3 regions of the Pseudonocardia sp. ICBG601 genome follow, and region 3 is predicted to be linked to each of the others. Evidence: predicted binding sites of a transcription regulator. Region 3 holds the regulator's gene; each other region holds the start of a gene.
The links. The regulator LexA, encoded in region 3, represses DNA repair genes until DNA is damaged. The targets are predictions, from matches to a motif close to CGAACACGTGTTCG.
Positions count from the first base shown of each region.

Region 1: the regulator LexA is predicted to act here: its motif matches at 2,947-2,960, upstream of recA (recombinase RecA).
Region 2: the regulator LexA is predicted to act here: its motif matches at 2,844-2,857, upstream of dnaB (replicative DNA helicase).

Region 1 covers NZ_JAHLJA010000148.1:2,497,746-2,503,606, reverse strand. The annotation lists gene KPL57_RS41320 (hypothetical protein) at 1-483, shown strand, start outside; gene KPL57_RS70700 (RecX family transcriptional regulator) at 512-1,717, opposite strand; gene recA (recombinase RecA) at 1,720-2,772, opposite strand; gene KPL57_RS41305 (DUF3046 domain-containing protein) at 3,032-3,226, opposite strand; gene KPL57_RS41300 (hypothetical protein) at 3,304-3,465, shown strand; gene KPL57_RS41295 (MFS transporter) at 3,475-4,737, opposite strand; gene KPL57_RS41290 (hypothetical protein) at 4,819-5,340, shown strand; gene KPL57_RS41285 (ATP-dependent helicase) at 5,401-5,861, shown strand, end outside.
Region 2 covers NZ_JAHLJA010000017.1:19,130-24,990, reverse strand. The annotation lists gene KPL57_RS07010 (dTDP-4-dehydrorhamnose 3,5-epimerase family protein) at 250-768, shown strand; gene KPL57_RS07005 (DUF3040 domain-containing protein) at 941-1,279, shown strand; gene dnaB (replicative DNA helicase) at 1,404-2,813, opposite strand; gene rplI (50S ribosomal protein L9) at 3,456-3,902, opposite strand; gene rpsR (30S ribosomal protein S18) at 3,917-4,153, opposite strand; gene KPL57_RS06985 (single-stranded DNA-binding protein) at 4,208-4,747, opposite strand; gene rpsF (30S ribosomal protein S6) at 4,759-5,073, opposite strand; gene KPL57_RS06975 (deoxyribonuclease IV) at 5,380-5,861, shown strand, end outside.
Region 3 covers NZ_JAHLJA010000002.1:844,956-850,816, reverse strand. The annotation lists gene KPL57_RS03995 (vitamin B12-dependent ribonucleotide reductase) at 1-875, opposite strand, end outside; gene nrdR (transcriptional regulator NrdR) at 970-1,461, opposite strand; gene KPL57_RS03985 (hypothetical protein) at 1,971-2,615, opposite strand; gene KPL57_RS03980 (hypothetical protein) at 2,778-3,008, opposite strand; gene lexA (transcriptional repressor LexA) at 3,238-3,996, shown strand; gene KPL57_RS03970 (hypothetical protein) at 4,025-5,089, opposite strand; gene hflX (GTPase HflX) at 5,125-5,861, opposite strand, start outside.

The DNA.
Region 1 (5,861 bases), on a different contig from region 3:
CTGCCCGGCAAGGCCAGCCTGGTCCTGCACACCGACGGCCGGGCCGACGTCGGGGCGTGGGGCACCGAGGTCGGGATGGGGCCGGACGTCGCGAGCGTGCGGCAGAACCTGCTCCCGCTCGTCGACGACGGCGCGGTGAACCCGACGTGTGCCACCGGCGGCACCGCGGAGTGGGGCAGCACGATCGGCCAGAACGCGTTCGTCCACCGGTCCGGTTTCGGCGTGACCGCCGACGGCACCGAGGTGTACGTCGCCGGACCGGCGCTGTCGGTGTGCACGCTGGGCAGGCTGCTCGCCGACGCCGGCGTGGTCCGTGGCATGGAGCTGGACATCAACCCGGCCTGGGTCAGCGGGACCTACTTCCACGACCGGCCCGGGCACGCCCCGCAGGGGTTCGCGCTGTTCCCGGCCGAGCAGGTGCCGCCCACCCACTACCTCGCGCCGACGATGCGGGACTGGTTCGCCTGGTACCTGCGGTCGTGACCGGGCGGCGGGTCCCGCCCGGGACGGGTCAGTCCTCGGGCGGGGCCTCGCCCAACTCGTCGGCCTCCGCACCGGCGGCGGCGATCTCCTCCTTGACCACCCCGTAGGCGACCCCGGGCCCGTAGCCCTTGCGCGCGAGCATGCCGACCAGCTTGCGGGCGCTGGACTGCCGCTCCTCGCGACTCCCGACGGGCAGGCTCCGCAGCCGCCGTACGACGAGCTCGCGGGCCCGGTCGCGTTCGGAGTCGTCGTCGATACCGGTGAGCGCCTCGTCGGCGATCTCGCGGTCGACGCCCTTGCGGTGCAGCTCCATCGCGATCGCCCGCTTGCCGAGGCCGCGGTGGCGGTGCCGGGACCGGACCCACTGCTCGGCGAAGGCCTGGTCGTCGACGAGCCCGACCTCGTCGAACCGGTCGAGGACGCGGTGCGCGACCTCGTCGGGGATCTCCTTGCGGCGCAGCGCGTCGCCGAGCTCCTTGACCGTGCGGGCGCGGTCGGTGAGCAGGCGCAGGCAGATGTCGCGGGCGCGGGTCTCCTGCTCCTGCGGTGTCTCGACGCGTGGGGTGGCGTCCACGCCCCGGCGTCTCCCCCGGCCACGGCCCTCTCCACGGCGCCGGCCACGGGGAGTGGTGCTCTCCTCGACCGGGTCCGGCCCGGTGCCCTCGGGCGCGGCGGCCGCGGCGTCCCGGTCGGTCGGGCCTGCCGCGGCGGCCGGACGCCGACGCGGGGTCGCGCGGTCGCGACGGGGTCCGCTGCGGCGAGCACCCCGTCCGGACAGCTCCTCGAAGGAGACCACACGGGGCGAACCGGGTCCCGCATCGTCGACGCCGTCGCCCGCACTCCCGCCGGAAGCGGGGCCGGGGCCGTCGAGGGTCAGTCTGCGGACCGGGGCGGGGGCCGCCGCCTCGTCCGTCGCGCCGTCCGCCGCGGGGCCCGGGGACCAGGCCGCCGGCGGGTCGGTCGCCGTCGTGGGGGCCTCGTCGGCGCCGCTCAGCGCGGCGAACGAGACCTGGTGGGGGCTCGTGTCCCAGCCGGGGACCGCCGGGGGCTCGGCGACGGACTCGTCCGGCCCACCGCCGGTCGGGTCGGCGGTCCGGATCGCGGGCGGATCCTGCTCGTCGGTGACCGACGGGGTCACGCCGAACAGGTCGTCGAGCGGGACGGTGCGGGGCCTGGTCGGCTCCGCACCGTCCCGTCCGGACGTGCCTCCGGACCCGTCGCGCTCGCCGGTCACGCTCAGAAGTCGACCGGGGCCGGGAGGGGCTCGACCGGGCTGGTCTCCTCGGCGTCGACGACGGCGCCGATCCCCAGCTTCTCCTTGATGCGCTTCTCGACCTCGGCGGCGACGTCCGGGTTCTCCTTGAGGAACTTGCGGGCGTTCTCCTTGCCCTGCCCCATCTGGTCGCCCTCGTAGGTGTACCAGGCACCGGACTTGCGGATGATCCCCTGCTCGACGCCCACGTCGATCAGCGAACCCTCCTTGGAGATGCCGACGCCGTAGAGCACGTCGAACTCCGCCTGCTTGAACGGCGGGGCCACCTTGTTCTTCACGACCTTGACCCGGGTCCGGCTGCCGACCATGTCGGTGCCGTCCTTCAGGGTCTCGATGCGGCGGATGTCCATACGGACCGACGCGTAGAACTTCAGCGCCTTACCACCGGTCGTGGTCTCCGGGGACCCGAACATCACGCCGATCTTCTCGCGCAGCTGGTTGATGAAGATCGCGGTGGTGCCGGAGTTGCTGAGCGCACCGGTGATCTTCCGCAGCGCCTGGCTCATCAGCCGGGCCTGCAGACCGACGTGGCTGTCGCCCATCTCGCCCTCGATCTCGGCGCGCGGCACGAGCGCGGCCACCGAGTCGATGACGATGATGTCGAGCGCGCCGGAGCGGATCAGCATGTCCGCGATCTCCAGCGCCTGCTCACCGGTGTCCGGCTGGGAGACCAGCAGGTCGTCGGTGTCGACACCGAGCGCCTTGGCGTACTCCGGGTCGAGCGCGTGCTCGGCGTCGATGAACGCCGCGACACCGCCCGCGGCCTGCGCGCTCGCCACGCAGTGCAGCGCGACGGTCGTCTTACCGCTGGACTCCGGGCCGTAGATCTCGACGACGCGGCCGCGCGGGATGCCCCCGACGCCGAGCGCGACGTCGAGCGCGATGGAGCCCGTGGAGATGGCACTGATCGGGACGCGGGCCTGGTCGCCCAGGCGCATCACCGATCCCTTGCCGTGGTTCTTCTCGATCTGGGCGAGGGCGAGTTCGAGCGCCTTGCCGCGGTCCGGAGCGGACATCTCTTGACTCCTCGCTGGTGGTCGACGATCGGGTCCTGCTGGTGTCTTTCGGGGAGGCACACCACAACGGTATGGGGTACCCCTGACAGTTACGGGCCCGGATCGGCGCCTGTGGACAACTCGTCCGACACCGCGCCGCAGGACCGGTACCGCGGGCCCTGCCGGAACCGTAGACGAACACGCGTTCGATCCGACACCGCGACACGCCGACCGGGCACCCACGGGAGCCGAGCGGTCACCACGACCGCCCGGGGCGCCGCTACCGCCGTGCGGGTGGGACCTCGTAGGCCGCGCAGACCGCGCGCCAGACCCGGCGCAGGTCGAGACCCGCCTCGATCGCCTGCTCGACGGTCCGGCCGCCGAGGTCGGCGAAGACGTGGTCACGGGCCAGCGACGCCGCCCGCACCGGCCCGAACTCGCCCTCCATCAGTTCCCGGAAGTGGCTCAGTCGCACGCCCGCGAGGGTAGACGGGTCACCCGTTCCGTGCGGTGTCCGCCCGATGACGGCCCGGAGCCGGTAGCCTGGGTGATATGTCCGAACTGCTCGCCACCGTCCCGGTCGACGTCGCCGACGAGGTCCTCGCGACGACCGGCATCGGGTCGCCGCTGGCGTGGCAGGTCGTGTCGCTGCTCGCTCTGCTGTCCGCGCTGGTCGTGCTGGTGCGCTGGTGGCTCCACCAGCGCCGTCGCTGAGGGTCCCGCTCAGCCGGCCGCCGGGCGTCCCGTGCGGGCCGCGCGCGCGGCCACCAGCAGGAACGGCACCGTCGCCACGACCACCAGCGCGCCGAGCAGCGCGTAGGACGACACCGTCACGAGCACCCCGGCCACGATCCCGGCGGCGGCGCCGGCCAGGTTCATCGCCACGTCCACCGAGCCCTGCACCCGCGGCCGGTCGGCCACCGCCAGCGACGCCGTGAGCTGCGCCGACCCGCCCACCACCGCTGCCGACCAGCCCAGGCCGAGCAGCACCAGGCCTACCGACAGCAGGCCGGTCGCGGTCGGCGCGGCGAGGGCGCAGACCACCCCCGCCAGCGGCAGCAGCACCCCGGCACCGGCCAGCACCCGCGCCGGTCCGAGCCGGTCGGCGAGCCACCCGAACAGCGGGCTGAGCGCGTACATCCCCGCGATGTGCAGGCTGATCAACAGCCCGACGACCGACAGCGCCGCGCCGCCGTGGTCCATGTGCACCGGGGTCATCGACATCAGCCCGACCATCACCGCGTGCCCGAGCACGATGCCGACCGCGCCGAGCAGCGCGGGGCGCGAGGCCCGCAGCACCGCCCACGGCCGCACCACCGTGGCCCCCGGCGCGATGGCCGGGGTGCCCGCGCGCTCCCGGGCCCGCAGCAGCGGGTCGGGCCGCAGACCCAGCCACCCGGTCAGGGCCGCCAGGGCGAACGCGACCGCGCAGAGCAGGTACGGACCGGCGACACCGGGCAGCCCGACCGACACGGCCACGGCGTCCAGCGGACCGAGCAGGTTCGGCCCGGCGACCGCACCGACCGTCGTCGCCCACACCACCAGCGCGAGCGCGCGGCCGGCCCGCACCGGCGCGGCCAGGTCGGTGGCGGCGTAGCGCGCGGCGAGCCCGACCGCCGTCCCCGAGCCCACCAGCAGCAACGACACCAGCAGCAGCGCCACCGAGCCGGTCGTGGCCGCGACGACGGCACCGACCGCGCCGAGCAGCCCCACCAGATGACCGCCGACCAGCGCGGGACGCCGTCCCCGGGCCTGGGCCACCCGTGCGACGACGGCGGCCGCACCCGCCGCGCCCAGCACGCTCGCCGTCGACGCGACGCCACCGACCGCGGGCGAGCCGGACAGCCGGGAGGCGACCAGCGAGCTCGCCGCGATCGAGGTCGCGACGGCCGTCCCACCGAGCACCTGCCCGATCGCGAGCACCGCCAGCAGGCGGGGCTGGGCGGGGTCCTGCGGCGGGGAGACGGCGTCGGGTGCGGCGGTCACGGACGGATGCTGCCGTGCGACGGCCGCCGCGCGCCAGGGCGTTACGCTCCGGCCCGGCCACACGAGCGGAGGACGGTGGACATGGCGGGCACGACCCCGAACACACGCAGGTCGGCGGGCACGGACGACGCGGAGCTGCAGAACGCCTACCGCATGGTCTCCGACGTGCTGGCCGGAGCGGTGCGCGAGACCCTCGCCACGCCGGGGCCCGACCCGGCCCGGTTCGCCGTGCGCCGGCTGACCGCGGTCGACCGGGACATGCCGCCGGACGCCACCCCGCCCGGCTGGTCGCTGGCCTTCCTGGTGCTGGCCGACTGGTACGACGCCGCCCGCACCGCGCTCGCCGACCACGACGACCGCTCCGAGCGGGCACTGGCCTGGATCGGGAGCAACCTGGGCCCGCGCTACGCGGCCCGGGCCCGCTACACGGTCGCCCCGCTCGTCGACCCGGCCGACGCCCGCGAGACCTCGCACTACGTCGACGCGCTGGGCGTGGACTTCCTGGCGTCGATGGTCTGGACGGTCGCGGCGGTCGTCGCCGAGTTCCCGGCCGAGGACACCGCGGAGGTCTGGCCCCGCACGAGGGCCGACGCCGCCCGCTGACGTCGCAGGTCACGCCCGGTCCGACGGGCGCTCGACGGGTGACTGTCGGACCCCACCCGCATGATGGTCGGCGTGACCGCACTCGAGGGCTTCTCCCCTGCCACCCGCCAGTGGTTCGAGGGGGCCTTCGCCGCGCCCACGGCGGCCCAGGAGGGCGCCTGGTCCGCGGCGCAGGCCGGGCGCAACGCGCTCGTCGTCGCGCCGACCGGGTCCGGCAAGACCCTCGCCGCGTTCCTGTGGGCGTTGGACCGGCTCGCCGCCACCCCGCCGCCCGCCGAGCCGAAGCACCGCTGCCGGGTCCTCTACGTCTCACCGCTCAAGGCCCTCGCCGTCGACGTGCAGCGCAACCTGCGCTCGCCGCTGACCGGCATCCGCCAGGCCGCGCAGCGGCTCGACGAGCCGGTCCCCGACATCACCGTCGGGATGCGCACCGGCGACACCCCGGCCGACGAGCGGCGCCAGTTCCAGCGCACCCCGCCGGACGTGCTGGTGACCACCCCGGAGTCGCTGTTCCTGCTGCT
Region 2 (5,861 bases), on a different contig from region 3:
CCCACGCAGCGCAACGGTCTCGGCACCACGTACCCCGCGGCGGGTGCTCGCCAGGCACATTCGCTCGTCGCGGGCGTACCGGTCGCGGTAACAGGTACGGCGCCCGACTGCCCGCTGTGCACTCGATCGGAGCAACGCGGACTCGCGCTGCGTCACCGGGACCGGGGCCGCTCGTTGTCACCTCCGGTACCGCAACCGCAGCCCACCGCGCGCCCGTCGCACGCGGTGACCGGACCCGAGGGAGGTCGAGTGGACGTCGTACGGACCGTGGTGCCCGGCGCGCTGCTGCTCGACCCGACCGCGACCGGCGCCTCCGGACCGGACCTCGCCCCCTTCACCGTGCGACGACGGCGCCGGCCCGCCCAGGACGCCGTGCTCGGCCTGTTCGGCCACCCCGGCGACGCGATGCTGCTCGGCGTCCCCCGTGGCAGCGGCTACGCCGTCGTCATCGACGCCCGGCCGGACGGCGGCACCTTCGGCCGGCTCGCCGTCGCCCTGCTCGAGGGCCCGCAGCGGCTGCTCGTCCCGCCGGGCTGCCTCTACGGCGTCCAGTCCGTCGCGAGCGGGACCGTCGTCGAGCTCCGCAGCGTCACCCGTCTCCCACGGCGGGAGCGCTTCGACGTCGACCCGGACGACCCGGACCTCGCGGTCCGCTGGCTGCGCCCCCGCCCGTCCCGGACACCGGGAACCGCACGGTCCTGGGCCGCCCTGATCGCCCGCCTCGGCGCCCCCGCAGGCCCCCGCCGGGACCGCGTCTCCCTCTGGTGACCCCGGGCGCCGGCCCCCCGGTGTGAGGACGGGCGCATGTGAGCCGGTCGGCCCGGTCGCCGAGATCACGAATCGGTCACGTAACGTCGGTACCAGGCCGGATCGACGACGCCCCGTGCCGGACGGCGGCACGACCGTGTCTGCCGGGACACGGACGCGAGGGGTTGCCGCGGTGCTGAGCGAGCGTGAGAACCGTCGGCTGCACGAGATCGAGGTGCAGCTGCGCCGGACCGACCCGCAACTGGTCCGCCGGATCTCCGCGCTGAACACCGCGCTGCACGCCCCGGCCCGGCACGGCGGACGGCTGCTCGCCGGGTTCGCCCGCGACCGGCGCACCGTGCACGGCTCGGGGCCGTTCCCGACGATGCTGCTGGGGATCGCGCTGGTCGTGCTGCTGCTCGGCGCCGTGCTGGTGAGCGTTCCGGTCGTCGTCGCGGGGATCGTCGTGGCCGCCCTCGCGCTGGCCGTCGCGGCCACCACCGGTCCGCAGGCGCGGCCCGGCACCGCCTGACCGGCCATCCGTACACCGGCCCACCCGCACGCCGGCCCACCCGCACGCCGGCCCACCCGCACGCCGGCCCACTCGTACGCCGGCACGCACCGGGCCCGGGACGCACGGCGCGTCCGGCCCGGCCTCAGCCGTGGGCGAGGTCGGAGAACCGGCTGTAGTGCAGCTGGTGGGCGACGGTGATCGTCGTGGTCGGGCCGTTACGGTGCTTGGCCAGGATCAGGTCGGCCTCACCGGCGCGCGGGTCGTCCTGTTCGAACGCGTCGGGGCGGTGCAGCAGCACCACCATGTCCGCGTCCTGCTCGATCGAGCCGGACTCACGCAGGTCCGACAGCATCGGCCGCTTGTCGGTGCGCTGCTCGGGGCCACGGTTGAGCTGGCTCATCGCCACCACCGGGACGTCCAGCTCTTTCGCGAGGAGTTTGATCTGCCGGGAGAACTCCGAGACCTCCTGCTGGCGGGACTCGACCTTGCGGCCGGAGGTCATCAGCTGCAGGTAGTCCAGGATGATCAGCTTCAGGTCGTAGCGCTGCTTGAGCCGGCGCGCCTTGGCCCGGATCTCCATGAGCGTCAGGTTCGGCGAGTCGTCGATGTAGAGCGGAGCCTCGGAGATCTCCGACATCCGCCGCGCCATCCGCGTCCAGTCCTCGTCCGACATCCGGCCGGCGCGCATGTCGGCCAGCCGGATCCGGGCCTCCGCCGACAGCAGACGCATGACGATCTCGGACTTGCTCATCTCGAGTGAGAAGAACGCGCTGGTCATACCGTTGCCGATGGAGCAGGAGCGGGCGAAGTCCAGACCCAGGGTCGACTTGCCCAGACCCGGCCTCGCGGCGACGACGATCATCTGGCCCGGGTGCAGACCGTTGGTGACCTGGTCGAGGTCGGCGAAGCCGGTCGGCACACCCGTGGACTGGCCGTCCCGGGAGGCGATCGCGTCGATCTCGTCCATGGTGGGCTGGAGGAGCTCCTCCAGCACCGTGTAGTCCTCGGTGGTGGTGCGCTCGGTGACCTCGTAGACCGCGGCCTGGGCCCGGTCCACCGCGTCGTCGACGTCGCCGCCGTCGGCGCCGTGGTAGCCGAGCTGCACGATCCGGGTGCCGGCCTCGACCAGCCGTCGCAGGACCGCCTTCTCGCCGACGATCTCGGCGTAGTACGCCGCGTTCGCCGCGGTGGGCACGGTGGCGATGAGGGTGTGCAGATACGGGGCGCCGCCGAGGCGGACCAGCTCACCGCGCCGCTGCAGCTCCGCCGAGACGGTCACCGCGTCCGCGGGCTCACCACGGCTGTAGAGGTCCAGGATCGTCTCATACACGGTCTGGTGGGCCGGCCGGTAGAAGTCCTCCGGCTGCAGCACCTCCACGACGTCGGCGATCGCGTCCTTGCTCAGCAGCATGCCGCCGAGCACCGACTGTTCGGCCGTGAGGTCCTGCGGCGGCTGACGGTCGAACGTCGCGCTCTCGCCGGATCCGGACGCCTTCTCGCCGTCACGGACCGCACGGGGCTTGTTGCCGGGACGATCGTCCGTCAGAGCCATACGCAGCGTCACCCCCGGTGGACACAGTACCGAACGCACGTTCGACGCGCGAGTGGTGCGTACCGCTCACTCGCGACCGTCGTCGGTGATCTGCCGGCCGGCGTGGTGCCCGACGGACCGCAGCGGGCGCGACCCGGGGAGCACGGCGCTCGCGTACCGGCACGACCGACAGTAGGTCGGCCGCAGGGCCCGTGGCGAACCGGCCTGGTGATCGAATTGGGGATGAACTGTGCACGGATGCCGCCCGTCCCGGGACCGTGTTGGGGACAACCTGGGGACAGCATCCCGGAACGGGCCGTATCCGCAGGTCAGAGGCATACTCACAGCTGTGGACAACTTTGCTCTGGCGTGTCGTCGCACGCCGCGTACGGGCGTGTCGGAGCGCCCGGCGGGCCGTTCACCGCCCGGCGCGTCCACAGGCCCGCCCGTCGAGTGGATCGTCACCGGGCGGCGTGTCGGCTGCGTGACAAGGCATCCCGGTGCGGGGTCGTTCGATCGGTGTCGATCGTCCACCCGGGACTGCACACCGTGTCCGCGACGCCCGTAAGGCCGGCTCCGGACACACGAAAGGGCGGGGTCCGGAGCACATGGCTCCGAACCCCGCCCTGATCACGCTCGGTGGTCGTACGACCACCGGACCGCTCAGCTCGCGACGACCGCGATCGGCAGCTCGGTGGTGACCTCCGGGTGCAGGCGGACCTGCACCTGGTGCTTGCCCAGGGTCTTGAGGTGACCCGGGACGTCGATGCTGCGCTTGTCCAGCAGCGGACCGCCGGCCGCCTTGACGGCGTCGACGACCTGGGCCGGGGTGATCGAGCCGAACAGGCGGCCCGTGTCGCCGGCCTTGGCCGAGACGGTCACGTTGATGTTGCGCAGCTGCGAGTCGACCTGCTGGGCGTGGCCCAGGTCGCGGATCTCGCGGGACTTCTGGGCCCGGCGGATCTGCTCGACCTGCTTCTCGGCGCCACGGGTGGCGACGACCGCGAGCTTGCGCGGCAGCAGGTAGTTGCGGCCGTAGCCGTCCTTGACCTCGACGATGTCACCCGGGGCACCCAGGTTCGGGACGTCGGCGTTGAGGATGAGCTTCATGTGTCTCCCCTTCCTCAGCGAGCGGTCGAGGTGTACGGCAGCAGGGCCACCTCGCGGGAGTTCTTGACCGCGACGGCGACGTCCCGCTGGTGCTGCCGGCAGTTGCCGGAGACCCGACGGGCACGGATCTTGCCGCGGTCGGAGATGAACTTCCGCAGCAGACCGGTGTCCTTGTAGTCGATCAGCTGGGCCTTGTCCTTGCAGAAAGCGCAGACCTTCTTCTTCGGCTTGCGCACGATGGCCTTGGCCATGGTGGTGCTCCTGGAGATCGTCCTCCGCCCGTCACGGGCGGAGAGGTACGTGGATCAGAAGGGGGGCTCGTCGTCGGACGCGGCGCCACTGCCCGCGGGCGGGGCCGAACCCCAGGGGTCGTCATAGCCGCCGCCGGAGTTGCCTCCGCCGCCGGAACCGCCACCCTGTCGGGCGCCACCGCCGTCGTAGCCACCGCCGCCGCCACCGAAGCCACCGGAGCCTCCGCCCCGGTTGACCTTGTTGACCTTGGCGGTCGCGTAGCGCAGGGACGGGCCGACCTCGTCGACCTCCATCTCCACGACGGTCCGCTTCTCGCCTTCCTTGGTCTCGAACGACCGCTGGCGCAGACGACCCTGGACCACGACGCGCGCGCCGCGGGTCAGGGACTCGGCGACGTTCTCCGCCGCCTGGCGCCAGATGTTGCAGCGCAGGAAGAGCGCCTCGCCGTCCTTCCACTCGCCGGACTGGCGGTCGAAGGTGCGCGGGGTGGACGCCACGGTGAAGTTGGCGACCGCGGCGCCGGACGGGGTGAACCGCAGCTCGGGATCCGCCGTCAGGTTGCCCACGACGGTGATGACGGTCTCGCCGGCCATGACGGCTCCAATCAGCCGGCGGCGGGCGCCGGCGTGCGGGTGACGTCCTTGCGCAGGACCTTGGTGCGCAGCACGGACTCGTTCAGACCCAGCTGGCGGTCCAGCTCGGCGACGGTGGCGGGCTCCGCGGTGATGTCGAGGACCGCGTAGATGGCCTCGCCCTGCTTCTTGATCTCGTAGGCCAGGCGGCGCTTGCCCCAGACCTCGATCTTCTCGACCGATCCGCCGTCGTTCTTCACGACGGTGAGGAACTGCTCCAGGGACGGCTGCACAGTGCGCTCGTCCAGGCCGCCGTCGAGGATGACCATGACCTCGTAATGACGCATGAGAACCACTCACCTCCTATGGACTCGAAACGGTCACGGCCCGGACGGCCGTGACAGGAGGTTCTCAGTGCACCCCGACAGTTTCCGGCGGAATGCACGGGACCTGCGGGGATGCCGGTACAGGCTAGCAACGGCCGGTCCGGCCCCGACCTGCGGGTACGGGGATCGCCGTGGCGGGTCCGGGTCGTGCCCGCGGGGGCGCCGGTCGCCGTACGGGTGCCCGGTCCGCGGCCTCCCGCGGGGGAGCGCCGCGGCGGACCCCACCGGCGGCCGAGGACTGTCGGGGGTCCTCGCTACCGTGCCCGCATGCAGATCGGAGCACACGTCCGCGACGCCGAGGACCCCCTGGCCGCGGCCGCCGAGGTCGGGGCCGAGGTGATCCAGCTCTTCCTGTCCGACCCGCAGGGCTGGAAGAAGCCGCCGCCGCACCCGCGGGCCGCGGAGCTGGCCGCCTCGGACGTCGCGGTGGTGGTGCACGCGCCCTACACCGCGAACGTCGCGTCCACGAACAACCGGATCCGCATCCCCAGCCGCACGATCGTCCAGCACCACCTGGCCGGGGCCGCCGAGGTCGGCGCGTTCGGGCTGGTCGTGCACGGCGGCCACGTCACGAAGGACGACGACCCGGCGGTCGGCGTCGACAACTGGCGTAAGTTCGTCGAACGCCAGGCCGGTGAGCACGGCTTCGACGTGCCCGTCCTGATCGAGAACACCGCGGGCGGGGACAACGCGATGGCCCGCCGGTTCGACGCGCTGGGCCGGCTGTGGGACGCCGTGGGCGAGTTCGG
Region 3 (5,861 bases):
GTGATGTCGGAGCCGCCCAGGTCCATGTCGAAGCCGGCGTCGCGCAGGACGCGGACCTTGGCCTCTTCCTTGGCCTTGGTCTCGACGAACTCCTCGATGTCGGGGTGGTCGACGTCGAGGACGACCATCTTCGCCGCGCGCCGGGTGGCGCCGCCGGACTTGATGGTGCCCGCGGAGGCGTCGGCACCGCGCATGAACGAGACCGGGCCCGAGGCGGTGCCGCCGGAGGACAGCAGCTCCTTCGACGAGCGGATGCGCGAGAGGTTCAGGCCGGCACCGGAGCCGCCCTTGAAGATCAGGCCCTCCTCGCGGTACCAGTTCAGGATCGACTCCATGGTGTCGTCGACCGAGAGGATGAAGCAGGCGCTGACCTGCTGCGGGCTGGCGGTGCCGACGTTGAACCACACCGGCGAGTTGAAGCTGAACACCTGGTGGATCAGCATCCAGGTCAGCTCGTGGTCGAAGATCTCGGCGTCGCCGTCGGTGGCGAAGTAGCCGTGCTCGAGACCGGCCCGCTTGTAGGTGCCGACGACCCGCTCGACGAGCTGCTTGAGGCTGGACTCACGGGTGTCCGAGCCCACCGCGCCGCGGAAGTACTTGCTGGTGACGATGTTGGTGGCGTTGACCGACCAGCTGCGCGGGAACTCGACGCCGCGCTGCTCGAAGTTGACGGTGCCGTCGCGCCAGTTCGTCATGACGACGTCGCGGCGCTCCCACTCCACCTCCTCGTAGGGGTGGACCCCTTCGGTGGTGAAGACACGCTGCACGGTCAGGCCGGGCGCGCGCTTGGCGCCGGTCTTCCCGCGGCCACGCGACGGCTTGGCCGCCGCGCTCTCACCGGTGTCTGTCGTCGGGCCCCCGACGGTCTCGGTCATGAACTGCCTCCGCACATCCGACGCTTCTCCGCCCGCACGCTGGGGTGCGCGGACGGCTCTCTTCCCGGTACGACCGGCGACGACGACGCGCCGCTCAGCCGTCCGGGTGGTGGCCGGCCTCGTCGTCGGCTGCTTCCCCGGCAGCCGCCGAACGCAGGTCGGCGATCTCCTTCTCGAAGTCCTCGATGGAGGAGAAGGACCGATAGACACTCGCGAACCGCAGGTACGCGACCTCGTCGAGCTCACGCAGCGGCCCGAGGATCGCCAGCCCGACCTCGTGGCTGGGAAGCTCCGCCGCCCCGCGCGCCCGCACCGTCTCCTCGACCCGGTGGGCGAGCTGTTGCAGGTCGTCCTCGTCGACCGGCCGGCCCTGGCACGCCCGCCGAACCCCGCCGACGACCTTCTGCCGGCTGAAGGGTTCGGTCACCCCGCTGCGCTTGACGACGGCGAGCACGGCCTCCTCGACCGTGGTGAACCGTCGTCCGCACGAGGTGCAGGACCGGCGCCGGCGGGTGCATGTCCCGTCGTCGGCGGTCCGGGAGTCGATCACGCGGGAGTCCGGGTGTCGGCAGAACGGGCAGCGCATGGACGCTCACACCCCTCTTCCGTGACGTTCCGGAAACTCTCCGCAGCGATCAGTCCCCCCAACCAGTGGCGGAACGACACCAATGTAACCCCTACATCTAGGGGTACGCCATCCCGGGGCCCACGCCACGCCGAGCTTCGCCCGATCGGGATCCGAGCCTCGCACACCACGTTCCGCGACCGGTCCGTCGCCGACGATCATGGAGCGGGGCATCGGCGCTGGTGGCGCCGAGGAACGTCGCGGGCGGCGCCGTCCGTCGCGCCGCAGGGACCGCGACCGGCGGCCACCCGATGCGGGGACACGCCCTGCGGACGCGCCCGGCGGCACGTCGCCGACTCCTCCGACGACATCCCGGCGACCGCGCCCCGACACCCGTGCGCCATCCCCGCGCACGCCGTCACCCGATGCCACGCCGACACGGCGTCCGCCGCTCCGCACCGTCACCACCTCGGACCGCCCCGCCGCGCGGCGCACAGCCGTGCGCGCCCCGGGCGCGGCGCCGGCCGAGGTCAGCGCACGGCGCCGACCGACGGCACGGCGGCCGCGGGGGCGTTCCAGCCCGCCGCCGCGTCGCCCAGCAGCCCGAGCGCCACCACCGCGGTCGTCGCGCACAGCAGGGCCGCGACCCCGGTGAGGAACCGCTCCAGGCGACCGCGGGCGCGGCTGCGGGCCGGGCGCGGGCGCGCCGGGACCAGGCAGCGCCGGGACGGCGGACGGACGGTGCGCGGTGCCGGCACGGCCACCGACCGCGTACGGGCCGGCGCCGCGGCCGGTGCGGGCCGCGTCAGGGTCGCCGTCGCCCCCGGGGCCGGGTCCGCGGTGGTGCAGCGGGGCGTCCGGACGGCGAGGTTCGGACCGCCGGCGGGACCGGCCCCCGAGGGACCGGGCACCGGGGTGCGCCGGGAACGGGCGGCGGGATGGCGGGCGACCGACTCGGTCAGTGCGCGCTCGCGCGCCCCGTGGGCGGCCCACCGGTGGGCCGCGCGGGCGGCGGCCGACGAGCCGGCACCGGCCGCACCAGCGAGGCCGTCGGCGGCCCGCACCCGCTCCCGGGCGGCGCGCCGGGCGCGCGAGGTGGGGGTGCCGGGCGCCGGGGCGCCGGTCAGGCAGCCGACCGCGCCGTGGTCGCGGATCCGCTCGTCGAGCTCTCGCATGGTTCCTCCTGCCGTCGGACCGCCCGTCCCCCGGACGGTCTCGTCTCCCCCGCTCCCGACCGGCCCTTCCCCGAGCCCGGTCGAACGGGCGTACGAGCGGTGTAGCACCCGGCACCGACAACAACTGCGTTCCCGCAGGTCGTCGCCCGTGCCGGGACGTTCTCAGCGTGGTGCGCCGACCGCGGGCGGCCCGGCCGGGCCCTGGGTGGCGACCGCGACGTCGGCGAGCACCCCGAGCGCGACGACCGCGGCCGCCGAGGCGAGCAGGACACCCGACGCGGCCACCGCACGGCGCACGACGCCCGGCGCCGGGCCGGGACGCACCCCGTCGGTCGTGGTGCGCACCGGGACCCGCCCGATGACCGTCACGTCCCCGATGACCGCCGTACCCACGATCGCCACCCCCGCTGCCGTTCCCGCTGCCGGTCTCCCCCGCGCGGCCGGGCGGCGACGCGGACCGCGTTCGATCGAACCAGTGTTCGATCGAACGCCTGTGCGATGTTGTACCACCGCGGCCCGACGGAATCCACGACACGCCCCGGGCGACTTCGAACGCATGTTTGGCGAACGGGCCCGCGGCGGCTAGGGTCGTCGCCGTAAGTACCCCGAGGAGGCGAATGCGATGGCAGCGGACGACACCGGACACGGTGGTCCCGGCGTGACCGGCACCGCCGCGGACCGGGGATCCGCGAAGGTCCGGGAGTTCCCCGACCCCGCGGCCGACACCCGCGGCCTGACCCCGCGGCAGAAGAAGGTCCTGGCCGTCATCCGGGACTGGGTGGACCGGTACGGCTACCCGCCCAGCGTCCGCGAGATCGGTGACGCGGTGGGCCTCACGTCCACCTCGTCGGTGCACCACCAGCTCCGCACCCTGGAGCGCAAGGGCTTCCTCCGGCGCGACCCGAACCGCACCCGCGCGGTCGACGTCCGCAGCCCGGAGCAGATCGCCGGTACCGACGGGACCGACTCCGACACCGACACCGCCGACCTGCGTTCCGCGCGGCCGGCGCCGGCGTTCGTGCCGCTCATCGGCGACATCGCCGCCGGTGGCCCGATCCTGGCCGAGCAGGCCGTGCAGGACGTGTTCCCGCTGCCGCGCGAGATCGTCGGCGAGGGCACGCTGTTCCTGCTCAACGTCAAGGGCGACTCGATGGTCGACGCCGCGATCACCGACGGCGACTGGGTCGTCGTGCGCCAGCAGCCGGTGGCCGAGCAGGGCGAGGTCGTGGCCGCGATGATCGACGGCGAGGCGACCGTGAAGACGTTCCGCCGCAAGGACGGGCACATCTGGCTGATGCCCGCGAACGACGCCTACGACCCGATCCCGGGTGACGACGCGTCGATCCTCGGCCGCGTCGTGGCGGTCCTGCGCCGCCTCTGACCGTCGCGGACGGCGCCCCGTCCCGCGGTCAGCGGGACCGGCGGCGCCGTCCGTGCAGGGACATCGCGACGGCGCCGGCGACCAGCAGCGTCCCGAGCGCCGCGGCCCCGCCCGCGGCGGGCAGCCACGACGGGTACGTGCGGTACTCCGGCACTTCGGCGGGCTGGGGCACGACCGGTGCCCGCGGAACGGTCGCCGCGGTCACCGCGCCCGGGACGACCGTGATCGCCGCCGCGGTCAGGCCCCGCGCCTCGCTCCCGGAGTGCAACGCGCCCCGGCCGTCCGGGGCGACCGCCTCACCCTGGGCCTCCCCCGGCAGCGGCACCGGCAGCGGTGCCCCGCCCAGGGCCTCGACCAGCGCGTCCGCCGTCGCCGGTCCGCCGGCGGGCAGCGGGAACACCCAGGCGTCGGTGTAGGTCCGCAGCACGGCGGCGCGCCCGCCCTCGGCCCCGGCCGGCGAGACCCCGCCGCCGGTGACCGTGCGCGACCCGGCGGCCCCGAGCGGCCCGCCGCCGGTGCCGGACCAGGGCAGCACGACCTGGGCCACCCGGCGCAGCTCCACGGGGTCCCCGCCGTCGCGCAGCGGAGCGGCGGGCCGGTAGACCCCGGCGGCCCCGGTGGTCTTGTCGACCAGCAGGGGCACGCCGTCGTCGCCGACCAGCAGGGCCTCGACGTCGCGCGGACCGTCGGGGTAGATCAGGTCGTGCACCCGTGGCGGCCCGACCGGGGGCAGCACGACGAGCCGGACCGACCCGCGCTGCGCCCCGTTGTCGCCGGTGTCGGCGAGCCAGAGCTCCCCGCCCGGTCCGAGGCCGAGGTCCTCGACGTCGGTGACCGCGACGTCGGCCTGCCGGGTGCCGGTGACCGCGCAGCCGGCCGGGTCCAGGGTGAACGCCCGCGCGGTCCCGCCGCCGTCGACGATGGCGTGGTAGCGCTGCGGGGCCGCGCCGGGCGGGCCCTCGGCGACCAGCCCGGACAGCTCCTCCAGCCGCGGGTCGTCGATCGAGCAGACCGGGGTCGCCCCGGGCGGCGGCGCGGCCGCACCCGTGAGCGCACCGGACAGGCAGAGGACCGCGGTCAGGCGGCGGGCCACGACCCCGGGACCCGCTCGCCCGGCCGGTGGGACGCTCAGTGGCCCGCCGCCGTCGCCGGCAGGTCGGTGCCGGTCCCGGTCGGCAGGGCCGAGCCCGCCACCGCGAACGGCAGCACCGCGGTGCCCAGCTCGGGCTTCACCCGCGCCCGGATCCGGGTGCCGTCGGCGGTGTGCTCCTCGGCGAGGATCTCGCCGTCGTCGTGCAGCCGCGCGACCAGCGCACCCTCGGTGTAGGGCAGCAGGAGGTCGACCTCGTACTCCGGGCGCGGCAGGCGCTCGGCGATGCGCTCCCGGAGCTGCGGGATCCCGGCGCCGCTGTGCGCGGAGACGAACACCGCGTCCGGCTGGGCGTGCCGCAGCCGGGCCAGCGCGAGGTCACCGGCCGCGTCGGTCTTGTTGATCACGAGCAGCTCGGGCGGCATCGTGTCGCCCGCGGCCTCCCCGACCTCGACGAGCACCTGGCGGACCGCGGCGATCTGGTCGTCGGGCAGCGGGTCGGACCCGTCGACGACGTGCACCAGCAGGTCGGCCCGGGCGGCCTCCTCCAGCGTGGAGCGGAACGCCTCGACGAGCTGGTGCGGCAGGTGCCGCACGAACCCGACGGTGTCGGTGAGGGTGTAGTCGTGCCCGTCGGGCGTCTGCGCCTTGCGGGTGGTCGGGTCCAGCGTCGCGAACAGCGCGTCCTGCACCAGCACCCCGGCGTCGGTGAGCTGGTTGAGCAGGCTCGACTTGCCCGCGTTGGTGTAGCCGACGATCGCGACCGAGGGGATCT